Linked DNA regions of Rhizobium rhizoryzae. The protein of the gene in region 2 interacts with the protein of the main gene of each other region in a pairwise test. Links are inferred from orthologs where the notes say so. Each region holds a gene or a part of one and is shown on either strand. Other genes may lie near its edges. The genes, in order: G6N80_RS18890 and G6N80_RS19860.

Region 1 (2,900 bases), 180 kb from region 2 along the record:
TGTCAGATTGCGTCTACACCAGTTTCGCCGGTGCGGATGCGAACAACTTCTTCAACGTTGGAGACGAAGATCTTGCCATCGCCAATGCGTCCAGTTTGAGCCGCGTTGCGGATCGCATCGATCACCGCATCCACGTTTTCATCAGCCAGCACCACTTCCACCTTAACCTTCGGAAGGAAGTCAACAACATACTCAGCGCCGCGATAAAGCTCGGTATGCCCCTTCTGGCGACCGAAACCCTTCGCTTCCGTTACTGTAATGCCCTGCAGCCCGACCTCTTGAAGCGCTTCTTTGACTTCGTCCAGTTTGAAAGGCTTGATGATCGCTTCAATCTTCTTCATGAGAAAATAACTCTCCGCTTCTCCCTCGAAAACGGGTGATGCCCGTTTGCCCAACTAGATGCACGTAGCGTGCCAACCGCATGGAGCGGCAAAGAATTTTTGGTTCCGGATCTAGAACCCTCCTCCTGCTTGATTGCAGGCTATGGTTTCACGATGCACAATGCAAGGGGAAGCTGGTGAGAGAGGGTTAGTCCGAAAGTGCACACGAAAGTCGCATTTAAGCGAGTTTAAAAAATATGCAAAAGCACAAAAAATCATCTTAAATTGGGACCTCGTTTGACGTTCAAGAATGAAAACTTGGGGAAATGCTCAAAGATGCTGCGTGATGAGACAATCCTGTTCACGACCGAGGAGGCTGCAGCCGCTGATGCGGATTCGGTAGGGCGTGGAATTGAGATCGCTGCTCTTATGGAACGGGCGGGTTATGCCGTGGCTGCATCCGCACTTCGGCACTTTCCAGAGGCTCGGAAGATCGCAGTTCTTTGTGGCCCGGGTAACAATGGCGGCGATGGTTATGTCGCTGCCAAGGTTCTCGCTAGCCATGGATGCAATGTCGCCGTTTTTTCCTGGGGAAGGTCGAGCGTTGAGGGGGCGGCGAGAGATGCACGAGAGCGGTGCCCGCTGCCGATAGAACCCATTTCCGCCTACGCTCCTGAACGAGATGATCTGGTCATCGATGCCTTGTTTGGTGCTGGATTGACACGACCTTTGCCCGAGCCTGTCCAGACCCTGATCGAGGCTGTGAAGCTTGCCGATGCGTCGGTCCTGGCGGTTGATCTTCCAACCGGCATCTGCGGGAATCAAGGGCGCATGCGGGGTGCGGCGTTCGATGCCGATGTCACCGTCACATTCGAGGCTCGCAAGCCGGGACATCTGTTGATGCCGGGCCGCGCATTCTGCGGCACAGTGGAGGTCGCGTCGATCGGCATGCCAAGACGGATCGTCGAGCAACATGCCCGATCAGTCTCGGTCAACAATCCGAAAGCCTGGCAAATCGAATACCCCTTGATTGAAGCCAATACGCATAAGTACCGTCGCGGGCATCTGGCCGTATTTTCCGGGGGACGCAGCCATACCGGAGCCGCACGTCTCGCCGCTGCCGCAGGCCTTCATGCCGGGGCAGGGCTCGTCACGGTGGGCGTTCCGCCGGATGCACTCGATGTCGCTGCCGCATCGCTGACCGCGGTCATGGTCCGGTCTGTCAGTTCGCGACTGGACGTGGAGCAGTGGCTCTCCGAGGCCAAGATCCACGCCTGCGTTATCGGCCCTGGATTTGGTGTCGGAGAGACGATTCGGGACTACATCGAAGTCCTGGCTGCCAAGCCCTGCGTTATCGATGCCGACGCAATCACGTCCTTCTCGTCTAATCCCGGGCAGCTGTTCGCGACATTCAAGAACATCGGAAGTCCATATATTCTGACGCCTCATGAAGGCGAGTTCGCACGGCTGTTTCCGGATCTGGCTCGAAATGACAGCCTGGGCAAGATAGAGCGTGCCAGACTTGCTGCCGCCCGCTCAGGCGCAGTCGTCATCGACAAGGGACCGGACACGGTAATCGCCGCACCCGATGGACGTTGTCTGATCAATGAGAATGCGCCGCCCTGGCTGGCGACTGCGGGATCCGGAGATGTGCTGGCCGGTATTGCAGGCGCGCATTTGGCGCAGGGAATGCCCGCCTATGAGGCCGCCGCCGCGGCAGTCTGGCTTCATGCGCAAGCGGCGCAACACGCGAAAAGAGGCATGACGGCAGAGGACCTTGTCACGGCAATTCCATCCGCGCTCGAAAGCCTCAATCCCCTTTGAGCTTGTCGAAAAGCCGACGGGCACCGTTGGGTGCGTTGACTTTACCCCCTGTGATGAAGAAAGCGAAGACGTCCCGAGGGGTCTTCGCGGCCTTCCGGTTTGGGGCGTTCAGCGACAGATCGTCCGGCGTGCCGCCCTCGGCGTAGACCGAGATGCGGTCTGCCCATCGTTCGAGCTCAGGTTCCGGATAGCAGGTTTTCACATCATCGGAACCGCGCTGCAGGCGCAGATAGACGAAGTCCGACGTCACATCCGCAAACATCGGGTATTCCTCATGGTCAGCACACACTGCTGCTACGTCGTACTTTGCCAGAAGATCCACGAACGCCTCGCAACAGAAACTCGCGTGACGCGGTTCCACGACGTGGCGAAGAGGCAGGCCGTTGAGCGACTTTGGAAGGAGTTGCAGGAAGCCTTCGAAATCAGCGGGATCGAAAGCTTTCGTTGCCATGAATTGCCAGAGAATAGGCCCGAGATGAGGCCCAAGTTCGGCAATTCCCTGGTTCAGAAACTTGTCGATGGACGGGCCAGCCTCTGCCAACACCTTCCGGTTCGTGCAGTAGCGGCTGGCCTTCAACGAAAAGACAAAATGATCTGGAACCTCTGAGGCCCATTTTGCAAAGGTCTCCGGCTTCTGGCTTGAATAGTAGGTGCCATTCACCTCGATCGCCGTCAGTTCGCGGCTGGCGAACTCCAACTGCCGTTTCTTGGCCAGCTTTTCCGGATAAAACGTTCCTTCCCAAGGCTCAAACGTCC
Region 2 (17,186 bases):
AAGCTGACCAGCCTTCTTGTTGATGCAGTCCTGAAATACCGGGGCGAGACTGTTGCGGGCGGCGGCTGATTGCGTCGGAGCAGATTACATTGTGGCCTGACTGCAACAGGCTCTCACTGGGTTGGCATTTCGGTCAAAGGATCGGGGTGAAGACGGGCAAGTCTTCGCAAGAGCCCTATTTTACTCACATTCCCGGCGTTACACAGTGACGCTTGGAATGGGTGACCAAACATGGTTTTTGACTGCTGACGCTTGCAGTCGGTGCAGGCCATGTGCGAAACGCGTGGAAACATGAGAGTCGGCCGGGACTGTGCCGAACGACCGAAGCGGTAGCTAGCGAATGATCAGATTACTTGGATATTTTTTCGGCCTGGCGTGCATCGCGTTCTTTGCGTTTGCTGCCGTCGCCGCCGTCTACCTGATGGGCGTATCCAAGGATCTTCCGAATTACGAGGTATTAGCCTCCTACGAGCCACCGGTCGCAACGCGCGTCCACGCAGGTAATGGAGCGCTGATGGCAGAGTATGCGCGAGAGAAGCGCCTCTTTCTGCCGATTCAGGCCATTCCGGACCGCGTCAAGGCGGCATTCATCGCTGCGGAAGACCAGAATTTCTACAAGCATCCCGGCGTTGACCCCTGGGGTCTCGCACGTGCGGTCGTCAACAATATCCAGAACATCGGATCCGGTCGGCGGCCTGAAGGCGCATCGACGATCACCCAGCAGGTTGCCAAAAACTTTCTGCTCTCAGCGGACCAAACGATTGATCGAAAGGTCAAGGAAGCGATCCTCTCCTTCCGCATCGAGCAGACCTACTCGAAGGACAAGATTCTCGAACTCTATCTCAATGAGATCTTCTTCGGGTTCAATTCCTATGGCATCGCAGGCGCGGCGCTGACCTATTTCAATAAATCCGTGACGGAGTTGACGATTGCGGAGGCGGCCTACCTTGGAGGGCTTCCCAAGGGACCTGCCAACTATAATCCATTCCGTCATGAAGAAGCTGCCATCACCCGCCGCAACTACGTGATCAGCCGCATGGCGGAAGACGGCTACATCACCGCCAGTGACGCCGAGCAGGCCAAGAAGCAGCCGCTCGGAGTGAACATGAACCGTGGTGGCGCGACGCTCGCTGCGTCCGAATACTTCTCGGAAGAAGTACGCCGCCAGATCATAGAAAAATACGGCGACAAGGCTCTTTATGAAGGCGGCTTGTCCGTTCGTACGTCGCTCGATCCGCAGTTGCAGATCATGGCCAGGGCTTCGTTGCAGAAGGGATTGGTCGATTACGACGAGCGCCGGGGTTATCGCGGTGCGATTGCAAAGATCGGCGTGTCCGGTGACTGGGGCCCGGAACTTGCCAAGGTTCCGGCTCTCCGCGATGTTCCGGAGTGGAAGCTGGCCGTCGTTACTGCAGTATCCGACAAGCAGGTCGATATCGGCCTTCAACCTGATCTGGTCGCCGGTAAAGTTGTCGAGGAACGCAAAAAGGGAACCATCCCTGCCGATCAGATGAAATGGGCCTTCCGCGATGCAAAGGGCGTCAAGAAGACGGCCAAGTCTCCGGTCGGTGTGGTCGAGGCGGGCGATGTCGTCTACGTCGAGCCGATCGAGAACAAGCCTGGTATCTTCGCGTTGAGGCAACCCCCGAAGGTCCAGGGCGGTATGGTGGTGATGGATCCGCATACGGGCCGCGTCCTGGCCATGGTGGGCGGCTTCTCCTACGGTCAGTCGGAGTTCAATCGCGCGACACAGGCGATGCGTCAGCCCGGTTCGTCATTCAAGCCCTTTGTCTATGCTGCCGCGCTGGACAATGGTTACACTCCATCCTCTGTCATTCTGGACGCCCCAATCGAAGTCACATCTGGTGGGCAGGTCTGGAGCCCGGATAACTACGGTGGCGAATCGGGTGGCCCGTCGACGCTGCGAGTCGGCATCGAGAAATCGCGTAACCAGATGACTGTGCGCCTCGCGCAGGACATGGGCATGGATCTGGTTGCGGAATATGCGCAGCGTTTCGGCATCTACGACAAGATGGCGCCGCTTCTGTCCATGTCGCTTGGTTCCGGTGAAACCACCGTTCTGCGTATGGTCTCGGCCTATTCGGTCATCGCGAATGGTGGCAAGCAGATCAAGCCCACCCTGGTTGACCGTATTCAGGATCGCTATGGCAAAACGATTTTCCGCCATGAGGAGCGGACCTGCGAAGGATGTAATTTCAATAGTTGGGCAAACCAGCCTGAGCCAACGCTGATCGATAACCGCGAGCAGGTTCTCGACCCGATGACGGCTTATCAGATCACATCGATGATGGAAGGTGTTGTCCAGCGTGGCACCGCCGCCGGTAAGATCCCGGTGAAGGATCGTCCGGTTGCGGGCAAGACCGGTACGACGAACGACGAAAAGGATGCCTGGTTTGTCGGCTTTACGCCGAACCTTGTTGCTGGCCTCTACATCGGCTTCGATACACCGACGCCGCTCGGTCGTGGCGGCACTGGCGGCAGCCTCTCGGCACCGATTTTCGGTGAATTCCTCGCTCAGGCTGCCAAGGTAACCCCGGCGACGAAATTCCAGGTTCCTGCTGGAATGCAGTTCATTGCTGTCAACAGAAAGACCGGCATGTTTGCGCTTGAGGGTGAGCCGGATACGATCGTCGAAGCTTTCAAGCCGGGAACAGGGCCTGCAGATACGCTGACGATCATTGGCGCCAATGCGCAGTTGCCTCCTGAGGAAATCCTCAAGACATCGCCGCAGGCACAGCAGGCTGTAACCTCCGGTTCCGGTGGCCTGTTCTGATCCAGCACAACGGCTGGGTCACGCGCCGACCTGATGGCAAGCTCATTGTGATGCTTTACAGATCTCGTCGGTGGAACTATTCAACCGTCAAATCCCGAAAGGACGAGAAGGCAGAGAATGCGCAACGAGACTTTGAATGTTATCGACGAAATCAAGCAGGCCATAAGCCTGCTGAGGAGGCATCTTTGACTGGGATCAGGCGGTAAGACGACTGGACTGGTTGAACAACAAGGCAGAAGATCCAACACTCTGGAACGACGCCAGCGAAGCGCAGAAGCTCATGCGCGAACGCCAGCAGTTGGACGACAGCATCAGCGGCGTAAAGTCTCTGGAGCAGCAACTGCGGGACAATATCGAGTTTATCGAGCTTGGCGAGGAAGAAGGCGACGAAACCGTCGTTCGCGACGCGGAAGATGCGTTGAAGGTTCTTCGGGCTGAAGCAACCCGCCGGCAGGTCGAAGCCATGCTCTCGGGCGAGGCGGACGGCAACGACACCTATGTTGAAGTTCACTCCGGCGCTGGTGGTACCGAATCGCAGGATTGGGCAAACATGCTCCTGCGCATGTATACCCGTTGGGCGGAGCGCTCGGGCTTCAAGGTGGAACTGCTGGAAGTCCATGACGGTGAAGAGGCGGGCATCAAATCTGCCACGATCCTGGTCAAGGGCCATAATGCCTATGGCTGGCTCAAAACCGAGTCCGGCGTTCACCGGCTTGTCCGCATTTCTCCTTATGACAGCAACGCACGTCGTCACACGTCATTCTCGTCGATCTGGGTTTATCCTGTGGTTGACGACTCGATCCAGATCGAAGTGAACGAAAGCGATTGCCGTATCGATACCTATCGCTCATCCGGTGCAGGCGGACAGCACGTCAATACGACGGATTCGGCCGTACGAATCACGCATATTCCAAGCGGTATCGTGGTTGCTTGCCAGCAGGAGCGTTCGCAGCACAAGAACCGCGCCAAGGCGTGGGATATGTTGCGCGCACGTCTGTATGAGGTCGAATTGAAGAAGCGGGAAGAGGCGGCAAACGCCGAAGCCGCATCGAAGACCGATATCGGATGGGGTCATCAGATCCGCTCGTATGTTCTCCAGCCCTATCAGTTGGTGAAAGATCTTCGGACCGGCGTGGAAAGCACGGCACCGGGCGATGTTCTGGATGGTGAACTGAACGAGTTCATGGAGGCGGCCCTTGCGCACCGGATCAACGGTGGTGCCGGAGCAGACGTGGCCGACATCGATTGAGATGCTGGATCGTTGATCCGTGATTAAAATGGGGCTGCGTGCAAGTTGCGCAGCCCTTTTTTGTATCCTGCGGGAATATTCAGTCTGAGAACTGCTCGGCCAGGATCCGCTCGGACCAGGAATGATCGGGATCGGACAGGATCCTCGCGGTCCGATCGCTGGATTGCGAAATGATAACTTTCAGGACGCTCTTGACCTCGGTATTATCTGCGACAGCGTTCACGGGTCGTTTGTCTGCTTCCAGAATATCGAGCTCAACGCAAACCTTGTTTGGCAAAAGCGCGCCGCGCCAGCGACGAGGGCGAAACGCACTCACCGGTGTCATGGCCAGCAAAGGGGCTTCCAGTGGGAGAATGGGTCCGTGAGCAGACAGATTATAGGCAGTGGAACCTGCTGGCGTCGCGATCATCAGCCCGTCACAAATCAGCTCCTCGAGGCGTGTATGCCCGTCGATCGTTACGCGCACCTTTGTCGCCTGGTAAGATTGCCGGAAGATGTAGACCTCATTGATGGCGAGTGCGACGGATTTGGATCCATCTGCATTGATGGTTTTCATCTGCAAAGGATGAAGGTCGTTTTCAACGGAAGCATTGATTCGCGCGTTGAGGCCATCGACACGGTAATCGTTCATCAGGAAGCCAACGGAACCACAATTCATGCCATAGATTCGTTTGCCGCTATTGATGGTCTGGTGAAGGGTCTGAAGCATGAATCCGTCGCCTCCCAGGGCAACGACGACATCGGCGTCGGACACGTCATGATTCCCGTAGAGCGATGTCAACTCGGCAAAGGCCGCCTGCGCCTCTGGTGCTGGAGAAGCCAGAAAGCAAATTTTGTAGCTGCTAGAAGACATTGGCTCTCCTCGTTCCTGGCACTTTGGTAGCCGATATCGGTCTCCAGGTACAAGGCCATGCTGAGGGTTGATGGTTCTCCCTCTCTTTTATCTCTTCTTCGTCTCGAAAATTGGATTTGGGGGTTTACACAGCGGCCAGATATGCTAGTTGGACACCCGCAAGTGCCCTTGTAGCTCAGTTGGTAGAGCACCTGATTTGTAATCAGGGGGTCGCGGGTTCGAACCCTGCCGGGGGCACCATTTTTCTTCTCATAGTCGCCGTTCACTATGGTAGCTCACAAGCTGCCTCTGCGTGAAAAAGCGAGAATTCAATCAAATTGAAGCAATTATTTCAGCGTCGATTAGACTCTTTCGACTAGGTTGAAAGCGTCGGGCGATGCGGTCGCATCACCACCGAAATGAATGCGGACCCGACCGAATCGATGCTGAGACGCAGTTAAGTCATCTTCAGCGCGGACATCCTCACGATTTTCAGCTGTCAGGCATGCAGGCCATTGTTCTTGCGTGAACGGCATCCCTCGTCGGTTCGGAACCATTGCCCGAAACTGCCAGATGAGGATCGACCCATGACGGCCGCAACCAAGAACGACGCTCTGGAAATCATCGCCTTCCGTTTGGGCGAACAAAACTTTTGCATCCGCACTACTGGCGTGCGTGAGATCCGCGGTTGGGGGCCATCGATGCCTATCCCGAACGCGCCTGAATTTGTGCTCGGTGTCATCAATTTGCGCGGCAACGTGATTCCCACCATTGATCTGGCGCGCCGACTTGGCATGACGCCAGCGGAACGCACGGAACGCAGCGCTATCGTCGTGGCTGAGGCTGGTCCAACGATTGTAGGCCTGGTCGTCGATCACGTGACAGACATGCTGACTGTGTCAGCTGACCAGTTGCAGCCGGTTCCCACCGTCCTGACCAGTTTCGACAGCCGCTACTGCGACGGGATCATCACCCACGACTCCGGAATGATCTGCTACCTCAATATCGAACGTCTGTTCGAGAACGACCAGATCCCTCAGGCAGCTTGAGTTGCTGCCTCTTCACACTCCGAGAAAACAAAACGGGCCTTCAAAAATGCGATTTCTCACTCTGATCGCTTCTTCCCTGCTGTTTGCCTCCTCGGCCCTGGCGTTGGACGCGCCGAAAGGGCCCGTGATCTTGACGGTAAAGGGCACTCTTGCTCATGCCAATGTCGGCGCGACAGCGCAGTTCGACCTTGAGATGCTGGAAAAACTGGACGGCCGTACAGGCAAAATGAAGACACCGTGGACGGAAGGAGAAACAAGTTTCTCGGGTCCGCTTCTTCGAGCGATCCTGAATGCTGCGGGAGCGACTGGCAGCAAACTTCAGGTGAAGGCCTTGAACGACTATTTCGCGGAGGTGCCCGTTGAAGATGCCGAGAAGCTGGATACGATTCTGGCGACGCGACAGAATGGCAAGGTGATGTCGATCCGAGAAAAGGGGCCTCTTTTCCTGATCTATCCGTTCGATAAGGATCCAGCACTTTACAACGAAAAGTATTTTTCCCGGTCTGTCTGGCAGATCAAGGAGATTGAGGTAAAGCCGTGACACCAGCAATGCCGTTCGGTGGCGAGGTCATTCGCCGCGCCAGCCGGACGACGGCGGCGCTTCAGATCTTCGCAGTGATCCTGCTGGGGATCCTCGTTTCCATCTACATCGATATCTCGAACCGGCAGGGTAATCTTAAAGACGCTGTCCGTGAAAACGCGATGTGGTCTGTCTACCAACTGGACCGTGAAGCGGACGAACTGTTCCATTCCCTGAAGGAAGTGCCTTTCGAAGGGTTGGAAGCCGCCGCGACGCGCGAACGGCTCGCCCTGCGTTTCGATATCGTCTACTCGCGCATGGACGTGTTGCGGAAGTCGAAGTTCGAGCAAGGCTTTTCAGCAGACAACGAGGTCAAGGCGAGGCTGGAACAGGTTCAGGGCATGATCATGCATCTGGACCCGGTCTTTAGCAAGTTGACGCAGGTTGACCCCGCGTCCGTGAATGCCCTCGAGCTCCTGGCGCAGGCCAGTGCATTGTCGGAAGCGACGGGTGCTCTGCTCGTTTACACGAATACGCTCACGAGCGAAGAGCGCGCCCAGAACCGGTTAGAAGTGGAGGCGCTGCAGCAGAAGGCCTTCCTGATCGTCGGTCTTTTGTCGATTTCTGTTCTGCTCCTCATCGTCGGGCTCAGACGTCAGTTGCGCGGTGTGCAGGCGGCAGGTGCGAGCCTTGAGGCTATGGCGCACGAATTGACAGTGTCATATCAGGCAGCTGAGGCGGGCAACCGCGCCAAATCACAGTTCATGGCGACCATGGGCCATGAGATTCGTACACCTCTCAATGCCATATTGGGCATGGTGGAACTGCTGGAACTGAACAAGCTCCCCGAGGATGCGCTGAGCCGTGTTAGAGCAATTCGCCGTTCCGGGGAGGCTCTGCTCGATATCATCAACGAGATCCTGGACTACGCTAAAATCGAGCACGGCAAGCTTGAGCTAGAGGAGCGTCCGGTCGATCTCGTCACGCTGGCGGAAAATTCGGCGGAAATGATGCGCGGACGCGCGACGGAAGCGGGAACGCGCATTTCTGTAGACCTTCCCCATCGTTGGCATGCGCGGCACGTCCTTGCGGATCCCACACGCCTGCGTCAGGTGATGTTGAACCTGATGAGCAATGCCGTGAAATTCACCAGCGAAGGTACCGTAACCTTGCGGATGCGGCAGCAGGTTCGCCAGAGTGGGGTTTGGTTGCGCGTTGAAGTTCAGGATACTGGCATCGGTATAGGCGAAGAAGGGCGTAAAAAGCTGTTTCGACCCTTCTCTCAGGTCGATGCCAGCATCAGCCGTCGCTACGGCGGCACCGGGCTGGGGCTGACCATCTGCAAGGAGATCATTGACCGCTTCGGTGGTCGGATCGGTGTGGATAGCGCACCTGGTTTCGGCAGCACCTTCTGGTTCGAGGTCCCGGTGCAGGCAACAGAGGCTCCGGCAACGGAACAGGATGTCGAAACGCCCAACGTATTCGCCAGGATTGCGCCTCTGAGGATCCTTCTGGCTGAAGACAACAAGATCAACCAGCAGGTTATCCTCGGCTACCTTGGTCATCTGGGACAGGCAGCGGCTGTCGCTGAAAATGGTCAGGTCGCACTGGAATTGGCATCCAGGCAGGATTTCGATCTTGTTCTGATGGATATGCAGATGCCGATCATGGACGGGATTGAAGCAACGCGTCGTCTTCGTGAGCCCGAGAGCCGGAACAGGAATGTGCCCATTATAGCGCTGACAGCAAATGCTTCGGAAGAAGATCGACGCCTGTGCAGGGACGCTGGCATGACTGGCTTCCAGGCAAAGCCAATTAGTCTCGCTGCCCTGCATGCCCTGTTGCAAGATGTAATTCCCATGTCCTCTACCGAGCCGGAACGCCCTGCTGTCGATACGATTTCAGACAACCATTCGCAGGAACCGAGAAGCGGTATCGCGGCTGTGGCCGACCGAAGGAAGGAAATTGAGGATATCCTGGGCGCAGATGCCTTTGAGGAGCTCATGGCAGCATTTTTTGATGATGCAGTCGATCTTCTGAATTCACTGAATGTCTCAATGCAGGACGGACGTAAGGAAAATTTTGACACGCTTCTGCATAATCTAAAGGGAGCTGCAGCCAATATCGGTCTGGAGGAGATTGCCATGCAGGCGCAAACTCTTCGCAAGAGGGAACTCACACTGTCCGACATTGATGAGCTTTCGCAACAAATTCGTGCCGCGCAGACTGCGCTGGCCGCCTGAGGAGAAAGACATGAACATTCTGGTGGTCGACGACAACAAGACCAATCTGGTTCTGCTAAAGAAACTTGTTGCGACCGTGGATGGATGCAAGGCAATTGGCTTCTCCAGTCCCGAAGAAGCGCTGCATGCAATGCCGGACTTGGACTTCGATATCGGAGTGATCGATTTTCAGATGCCTGTCTATAATGGCGTTGATCTCCTCGTCGAGATTCGCCGCTTCGATAAATATCGCGATAAGCCGTTCGTAGTAGTGACAGCCGATGGCGATACCGCCACCCGAATGACGGCGTTGAATGCTGGCGCGATTGATTTTCTGACGAAGCCGATCAACCCCCTCGAGTTTCAGGCGCGCATCCGTAATCTCGCGGCTCTGACCACAGCTCGAAATCAATTGGCAGATCGGGCGGAATGGCTGCGCACCGAAGTTGAAAAAGTCGTCAACGAACTGCGCGAGCGTGAGCAGGAAATAATTTATCGACTGACCTTGGCTGCTAGCTATAAAGATCCGGAGACGGCAATGCATACCCTGCGGGTGGGCGCGTATTCGGAAGCAATCGCCAAGGCCTATGGCCTGCCAGAGGAAATCTGCGCCGACATTCGCATGGCTGCTCCGATGCATGACATCGGCAAGGTGGGTATTCCGGATGCCGTACTTCTGAAACGAGGCATCTATACCGACATCGAGCGCGCGCAGATGCAGTGTCATACATCGATCGGTTCGAAGATATTGGGACATTCTCGCTCGAGCTTGCTTCAACTGGCCGCTGAGATCGCCGGGGCCCATCACGAACGTTGGGATGGGCAGGGGTATCCGCATCGGCTTTCCGGAGCCGAGATCCCTTTGGCAGGCCGAATCGTTGCAATTGCCGATAGCTTTGATGCGCTTACGACGGCTCGACCATATAAAGAGGCATGGACCATAGATAAGACGATCCGGCATATTCAGGATAGAGCTGGCAGTCAGTTTGATCCTCAATGTGTTCAGGCTTTCATTGATGCATTGCCGGATATCAGAAGAATCATGAACGCGCCGCACGAGCAAACCGAAGAACCGGGAGCTGCCGCCTGAACATCTGGTTATCTTAGCCAGGAATTAGAATTTGAAGTCGGTGTTTGGGTTGCAAGGCGCGTGGCTGATCCCGGAAATGGCTGCGCGCCAAATGATTTTGCAGAAACACCTTGATCGCGTTCATCGGCCTTGACCCACAGGTTCGTGCGAAAATTATGGGAACCTTTCCCGTGCTTGTGAGTTCTCACGGATCGGATGGCGGGCCGAATTCAATGACCTATAAAATTTTGATTGTCGAAGATCAGTTGCTGATCGCACTTCATATCGAGGATGCGGTAATGGCGCTCGGCCACGATGTGGTGGGAATAGCAGCGAATTCACAGGACGCGATGAAATACGCTCAGGATTGTGAAATCGCGCTCGTCGATGTGCAGTTGCAGGACGGAATAACCGGCCCGACCATTGGTGCTGCATTGGCGCAATCTGGCGCGACCGTCCTCTTCATGACCGCCAACCCGGATCTGCTGGGGGAGGGCGTGCCAGGAACACTCGGTGTCATTTCCAAGCCGATCTTCGATCTGGAGCTGGTAGGTGCCATCCAGTTCGCAGCGGATCTCCGGTCAGGGGGAGACGCGCTGGCGCCAGAACGCTTCAAGCGTTTCGAAAACTGATATTGCTGAGGGCTACCTTCGCTTGAGGAACTTTCCTGTTGCATAAAGTGCGATAGCGGCGGCGTTCGAAACATTGAGCGACTTGATGGCGCCAGGCATGTCAAGTCGGGCCAGCGCGGTCACCGTTTCACGGGTTTTCTGGCGCAATCCTTTTCCTTCAGAACCAAGCACAAGGGCAATCTTGTCTCCCGTGAAGGTCCCCTCGATTGGAGCTGGTCCCTCCGAGTCGAGTCCTATCGACTGGAAGCCGAGTTTATGAAGCTCACCAAGTGCATCCGCCAGATTGGTGACTTGGATGTAGGGAATAAGCTCCAGGGCCCCTGACGCAGACTTTGCAAGCACGCCCGATTCGGTCGGGCTGTGACGCTGGGTCGTGATCACCGCACCCGCATCGAATGCGACGGCTGAACGCATGATCGCCCCCACATTATGCGGATCAGTTACCTGATCGAGAACCAGAAGGAGAGGGCTGTCTTTCAGCGCTTCGAGCCGTCGAATGGGAAGCGCTCTGGTCTCAAGCATGACGCCCTGATGGATCGCTTCAGGCCCTAGGATGCGCTCGATGTCCGACGGAACGACGAATTCCACCGGAAACGACAGCGCTTCCGCTGGGCCGATATCGAGCCGGATGAATGCATTTTGCGTCACAAAGAGGCGCACCAGTTTGCGCGCCGGATTTTCAATGGCTGCGCGAACGGTATGAAGCCCATAAAGGTAGACCTGTTCCGCCTCGAGCTGCGGCGGAGACCAATCTGCGCCTGCCTTGCGGCGCTTGACGGGCGCTGGCGTCGGAATTTCGCCACGCTCTCTCTTGGAATCGCGAACTTGCCGACGCAGAGTGGCGTAGTGGCTGTCCCGGGCGGATTTGTCTTTGTTGTCGTTCTTGGTCATGCCCGCCTTATAACGACTGTGCATCCAAGGCGAAAGTCCGCCGTCATCCACAGGTCGAAGAGAAGTTTTGAAATTTCTCGAAATTTTCATTTGATGTCGTGTTGACAGCAGGCGAACTGGCAGTCATATACGCCGCCGTGACTGCAGCAAACGACGCGGTTCACAAGCTTGGTCTTCGGTCCAGACAGAATACTGGAGGGATGCCCGAGTGGTTAAAGGGGACGGACTGTAAATCCGTTGGCTCAGCCTACGTTGGTTCAAATCCAACTCCCTCCACCATTCTGATCTTTGACCGAACAAGCCCGCGGGTATAGCTCAATGGTAGAGCAGCAGCCTTCCAAGCTGAATACGCGGGTTCGATTCCCGCTACCCGCTCCAAATTCTACCAAGAAACATTCAGTTGATAGCGTCTGGCTGTTGCGCGTGGATACCTCCGGGACCTTTGCAATAATTATCTTGCGCATTGAACTGGAAAGCCTTAAACGGCGTCACCAAATCCGCACGCGCGGATGAACCATTCTTTTTGATCACAGGAAGCATCAATGGCAAAGAGCAAGTTTGAGCGTACCAAGCCGCATGTGAACATCGGCACGATTGGCCACGTTGACCATGGCAAGACGTCTCTGACGGCAGCGATCACGAAGTACTTCGGCGAGTTCAAGGCGTACGACCAGATCGACGCTGCTCCGGAAGAGAAGGCGCGTGGTATCACGATTTCGACGGCTCACGTTGAGTATGAGACGGCGAACCGTCACTACGCCCACGTTGACTGCCCCGGCCACGCCGACTACGTCAAGAACATGATCACGGGTGCAGCGCAGATGGACGGCGCGATCCTGGTTTGCTCCGCCGCTGACGGCCCGATGCCGCAGACGCGCGAGCACATCCTTCTGGCTCGCCAGGTTGGCGTTCCTGCGATCGTTGTGTTCCTGAACAAGGTCGACCAGGTTGACGACGCTGAACTTCTGGAACTCGTAGAGCTTGAAGTTCGTGAACTTCTGTCGTCCTACGACTTCCCGGGCGATGACATTCCGATCGTCAAGGGCTCTGCTCTTGCTGCTCTGGAAGATTCGAACAAGACGATCGGTGAAGACGCGATCCGCGAGCTGATGGCTCAGGTTGACGCCTACATCCCGACGCCAGAGCGTCCGATCGACCAGCCGTTCCTGATGCCGATCGAAGACGTGTTCTCGATCTCTGGCCGTGGTACGGTTGTGACGGGCCGCGTTGAGCGTGGTATCGTGAAGGTCGGTGAAGAAATCGAAATCGTTGGCATTCGTGCAACGACGAAGACGACCTGCACGGGCGTTGAAATGTTCCGCAAGCTGCTCGACCAGGGTCAGGCCGGCGACAACATCGGTGCTCTTCTGCGTGGCGTGAACCGTGACGGCGTTGAGCGCGGTCAGATCCTGTGCAAGCCTGGCTCTGTCAAGCCGCACAAGAAGTTCAAGGCAGAAGCCTACATCCTGACGAAGGAAGAAGGCGGCCGTCATACGCCGTTCTTCACGAACTACCGTCCGCAGTTCTACTTCCGCACGACGGACGTGACTGGCATCGTCACGCTTCCGGAAGGCACGGAAATGGTTATGCCTGGCGACAACGTAACCGTTGACGTTGAGCTGATCGTTCCGATCGCGATGGAAGAAAAGCTGCGCTTCGCGATCCGCGAAGGTGGCCGTACCGTCGGCGCCGGCATCGTCGCCTCGATCATCGAGTAATCAGACAAGGTGGGGGGACTTGATCTCCTCACCATGATCAATTGAAAAACCGGGTGGCCTGAAACGGTCGCCCGGTTTTTTCGTTTGAAGGCGGATATCCTAGGCCGCTTGGATGATTGCAGTCGCACGATTGGCCCAGTTGAGCGCTCTGACACTACCTTGCAGCGCCTTTGGCAATATTCAATTGACAGTATCCGAAGCTCATCCTACGCGAAGGCGCGGCCAGTGAGGATGATGGGGAAGCGTATGTCGGATTTGACTGTGGTTTTGACGAGTTGTCGTCGGCATGACTTGCTCGTGAAGACCCTCGATAGCTTTTTTGCTTCAAACGACTATCCGCTTCATGAGTTCATCGTCATTGAAGATTCGGACCAGGTTGAGGTCGAGAAAATAGCCGCTCGTTATCCCGGGCAGCCTCTCAGGTTTATTGTGAACGGCAATAACATCGGCCAGCACCGATCGATTGACAAAGCCTATGCTTGTGTGACGACACCTTACATTCTCCATCTTGAAGACGATTGGGAGTTTCCCAAGCCCGGCGTGGTACGGCAGGCCCTGGATGTTCTGAAGGCGGATGACGACCTGCTTCTCGTTTCTCTCAGGTCCGATAAGGACATGCCTGCGAACATTCGACGCCTGCCTATTTTCGGACAACCGGCAGCGCACCGAAAAGTCGGCCCACTGGCTCATCACGTTTGGTTCAGCTTTACTTTCAATCCTACGGTAAAGCGATTGTCCGACTACAAGCTTCTGCCGGGCGGCTATGCGGCGTTCAATAGCGAATCGGCTCTTAGTCTTCACTACAAGAATCAGGGCCGAATCATGGGGTGGCTGGTCGACGCGGGCGTTGACCACCTCGGTTGGGAGCGCAGTAACTACACACCTGTCGAGCAGAAGAGCTTTCTCACCCTTTTGGGAAAAGCGAATCGCTTTTTTTCAATGCGTACAATGCGAAAATGGAAAAATTCGATCACTCGTCGAGTCGACCATTTGCGACGCAAACAGCGCCTCAAGTAACCCCAATCAGGGTCCTTGAGCCTTGAGCGACCGCGTCCAAGGCCTCCACGGCAAAACTGGATCAACACGACGCATACATGCTGTGCCCTCCAGGAATTATCTCGACGAGAAAACCGGAATTTGTGAGGAAAATCACAAACCCACTTGCCAAGTCCAATCAGTCGTCTTAAAGGAGCGCCATGCTTTTCAAGGGCAACCTTGAAGAACGGGAATAGGGGTATAGCTCAGTTGGTAGAGCGGCGGTCTCCAAAACCGCAGGTCGGGGGTTCGAGCCCCTCTGCCCCTGCCACTCCCTTGATCGGCGCGCAATCATTCAGCAGGCGGATCGGGAGTTTCGTTACAAAGGCATTAATCGGATGCTGTTTTTCCACTTGTCAGATGGAAAGACGGTGTTTATGTAGGGTTCAAACAGACACGCGGTGCGTGGGGCTGAATAGTATCAGCTTTACGCGCCGTAATTGCGTGGGCAGACATGGCATCCAAAACAAATCCATTTACGTTTCTCCAGCAGGTGCGGGCTGAAACGGCAAAGGTTACATGGCCGTCGCGTCGTGAGACGATGATCTCCACGGCAATGGTCCTTGTCATGGTCATATTTGCTGCCCTGTTCTTTTTTGCGGCAGACCAATTGATTGGTTGGCTTATTGGCCTCGTGCTGTCTATCGGCGCTTGATTGAGTGGAGATGAAGATGGCGGCACGTTGGTACATCGTCCACGCTTATTCGAATTTTGAGAAGAAGGTTGCGGAATCGATCGAGGAGAAGGCTCGCCAGAAGGGGCTTGAGCATCTTTTCGAAAAGATCCTGGTGCCGACAGAGAAGGTCGTTGAGGTTCGTCGCGGTCGCAAGGTCGATAGCGAGCGGAAGTTCTTTCCGGGTTATGTGCTTGTCCGCGCCAACCTGACGGACGAAGCTTATCACCTGATCAAGAACACTCCTAAGGTGACGGGTTTCCTCGGATCGGATAATAAGCCGGTTCCGATTCCGGACCATGAAGCAGACCGTATCCTTGGTCAGGTCCAAGAAGGTGTTGAGCGGCCAAAGTCGTCCATCTCCTACGAGATTGGTGAGCAGGTTCGTGTTTCTGATGGTCCGTTCGCCTCGTTCAACGGTATCGTTCAGGATGTCGACGAAGAGCGGTCTCGCCTCAAGGTGGAGGTTTCCATCTTCGGTCGTGCGACGCCCGTCGAGTTGGAATACGGTCAGGTCGAAAAGGTCTGATCGAGAAGGGGAGGTTCTCCCCATGCGCGTGGGAGGAGGCGCCTTAGCCGGGCGACAAGTTCCTGACCACGCAACCGCAGCCGCCAGCATTCGCATGTTGGCATTGAGGGCCGGGTAACCGGTTCAATTGGAAAGGCAGAGAAATGGCTAAGAAAGTAGCAGGCCAGCTCAAGCTCCAGGTCAAGGCAGGATCGGCAAACCCGTCTCCGCCAATCGGCCCGGCACTTGGTCAGCGCGGCATCAACATCATGGAATTCTGCAAGGCATTCAATGCCGCTACGCAGGAAATGGAAAAGGGTATGCCGATCCCGGTCGTCATCACCTATTACCAGGACAAGTCCTTCACCTTCGCTATGAAGCAGCCGCCGGTTACGTACTGGCTGAAGAAGGAGGCAAAGATCCAATCCGGTTCCAAGACGCCTGGTAAGGGTGCGAAGGCCGGTACCATCACCAAGGCTCAGGTCCGCGCGATCGCTGAAGCCAAGATGAAGGATCTCAACGCGGCTGACGTTGAAGGCGCAATGCTGATGGTTGAGGGCTCTGCCCGCTCCATGGGCCTGGAAGTGGTGGCTTGATCATGGCTAAGGTAGCAAAGCGCATTCAGAAGGTTCGCGAAGGTATCGATCCTACCAAGTTGATCGCCCTCACCGACGCAATCTCTCTCGTCAAGGACCGTGCAACTGCAAAGTTCGACGAGACAATCGAAATTGCCATGAACCTTGGTGTTGACCCACGTCACGCTGACCAGATGGTTCGCGGTGTTGTCAATCTGCCGAACGGCACTGGTCGCGATGTTCGCGTTGCGGTTTTCGCTCGTGGCGCCAAGGCTGATGAAGCCAAGGCAGCCGGTGCGGACGTTGTTGGCGCTGAAGATCTCGTCGAGATCGTTCAGGGCGGCAAGATCGATTTCGATCGCTGCATTGCAACGCCGGACATGATGCCGCTCGTTGGCCGTCTCGGTAAGGTTCTCGGCCCGCGTGGCATGATGCCGAACCCGAAGGTCGGTACGGTAACCATGGACGTCGCAGGCGCAGTCAAGGCCTCCAAGGGTGGCGCAGTCGAGTTCCGCGTCGAGAAGGCTGGTATCATCCATGCCGGTATCGGCAAGGCTTCCTTCGACGCCAAGGCTCTGGAAGAAAACATCAAGGCGTTCGCTGATGCCGTCGTCAAGGCAAAGCCGGCCGGCGCCAAGGGCAACTACGTAAAGCGTGTTGCACTGTCCTCGACCATGGGTCCGGGCGTGCGCGTAGAGCCTTCGACGGTTCTCGCTTGATTTTAAGATGGTCGGCTTGTTGCTGACCGTCGCAAAGAATTTTCGGGCCTCCGGGCCCGGAAAATCCGGGGAAACCCGGAATTCCTGTCCGAGATTGCGGGTGGTTTCGACCTTAATCGTTTGACCTGCATGAGACGGGTAAGATCTGGATTATCGACAGGCGCGCGCGATGCGCCCCTGAGGGTTCCGGTTCGAACCTGATGTGCCTTGTGCCGTAACCATACCGGTTACGTGCGGGGGGACAGGATCCTCGAGCGCTGCTCGGGATCTTGCAATAAGGTCCCAAGTGGCAAAGGCAACCCGGCAGGTCCCGATCCTTTGATCGGTCCTGTCAACTGGAGACAGACAGTGGAAAGAGCGGAAAAACGCGAATTCGTCACGGAGCTGAACGAAGTCTTCAAGGCTTCTGGTTCGGTTGTCGTGGCCCACTATGCTGGTGTTACAGTTGCGCAAATGAACGACTTTCGTTCGAAGATGCGCGCAGCTGGCGGCACCGTCAAAGTCGCGAAGAACCGTCTGGCCAAGATCGCTCTTCAGGGCACGGAGTCCGAAGGGATGGTAGATCTCTTCAAGGGCCAGACGCTGATCGCATACAGCGCCGACCCGATTACGGCTCCGAAGGTCGTCATGGATTTCGCCAAGACCAACGACAAGCTCGTTGTTCTGGGTGGCGCCATGGGCTCGACCACGCTTAACGCGG

Evidence for each region.
Region 1: the proteins of G6N80_RS19860 (region 2) and G6N80_RS18890 interact in binary tests that used the Escherichia coli proteins (3 or more experiments, as listed by UniProt). The link is inferred for Rhizobium rhizoryzae from one-to-one orthologs.

What each region holds. Positions count from the first base shown.
Region 1 is NZ_CP049250.1:2,708,263-2,711,162, reverse strand. It holds G6N80_RS18890 (NAD(P)H-hydrate dehydratase), read left to right. Parts: upstream 1-656; coding sequence 657-2,144; downstream 2,145-2,900. Other genes in the region: G6N80_RS18885 (DUF72 domain-containing protein), read right to left, coding at 2,131-2,900; G6N80_RS18895 (P-II family nitrogen regulator), read right to left, coding at 3-341. UniProt on the Escherichia coli protein: Bifunctional enzyme that catalyzes the epimerization of the S- and R-forms of NAD(P)HX and the dehydration of the S-form of NAD(P)HX at the expense of ADP, which is converted to AMP.
Region 2 is NZ_CP049250.1:2,887,906-2,905,091, reverse strand. The notes cover bases 9,320-12,080. They hold G6N80_RS19860 (TrmH family RNA methyltransferase), read right to left. Parts: upstream 11,259-12,080; coding sequence 10,380-11,258; downstream 9,320-10,379. Other genes in these bases: tuf (elongation factor Tu), read left to right, coding at 11,801-12,080; G6N80_RS19865 (response regulator), read left to right, coding at 9,867-10,367; G6N80_RS19870 (HD-GYP domain-containing protein), read left to right, coding at 9,320-9,756. In the rest of the region: G6N80_RS19910 (N-acetylmuramoyl-L-alanine amidase), read left to right, coding at 1-69; G6N80_RS19905 (penicillin-binding protein 1A), read left to right, coding at 341-2,794; G6N80_RS19895 (NAD kinase), read right to left, coding at 4,123-4,896; G6N80_RS19885 (chemotaxis protein CheW), read left to right, coding at 5,463-5,924; G6N80_RS19880 (putative pterin-binding protein), read left to right, coding at 5,971-6,465; G6N80_RS19875 (ATP-binding protein), read left to right, coding at 6,462-8,687; more of G6N80_RS19870, read left to right, coding at 8,698-9,319; more of tuf, read left to right, coding at 12,081-12,976; G6N80_RS19840 (glycosyltransferase), read left to right, coding at 13,223-13,993; preprotein translocase subunit SecE, read left to right, coding at 14,466-14,666; transcription termination/antitermination protein NusG, read left to right, coding at 14,683-15,213; rplK (50S ribosomal protein L11), read left to right, coding at 15,357-15,788; rplA (50S ribosomal protein L1), read left to right, coding at 15,791-16,486; rplJ (50S ribosomal protein L10), read left to right, coding at 16,835-17,186. UniProt on the Escherichia coli protein: Specifically methylates the ribose of guanosine 2251 in 23S rRNA.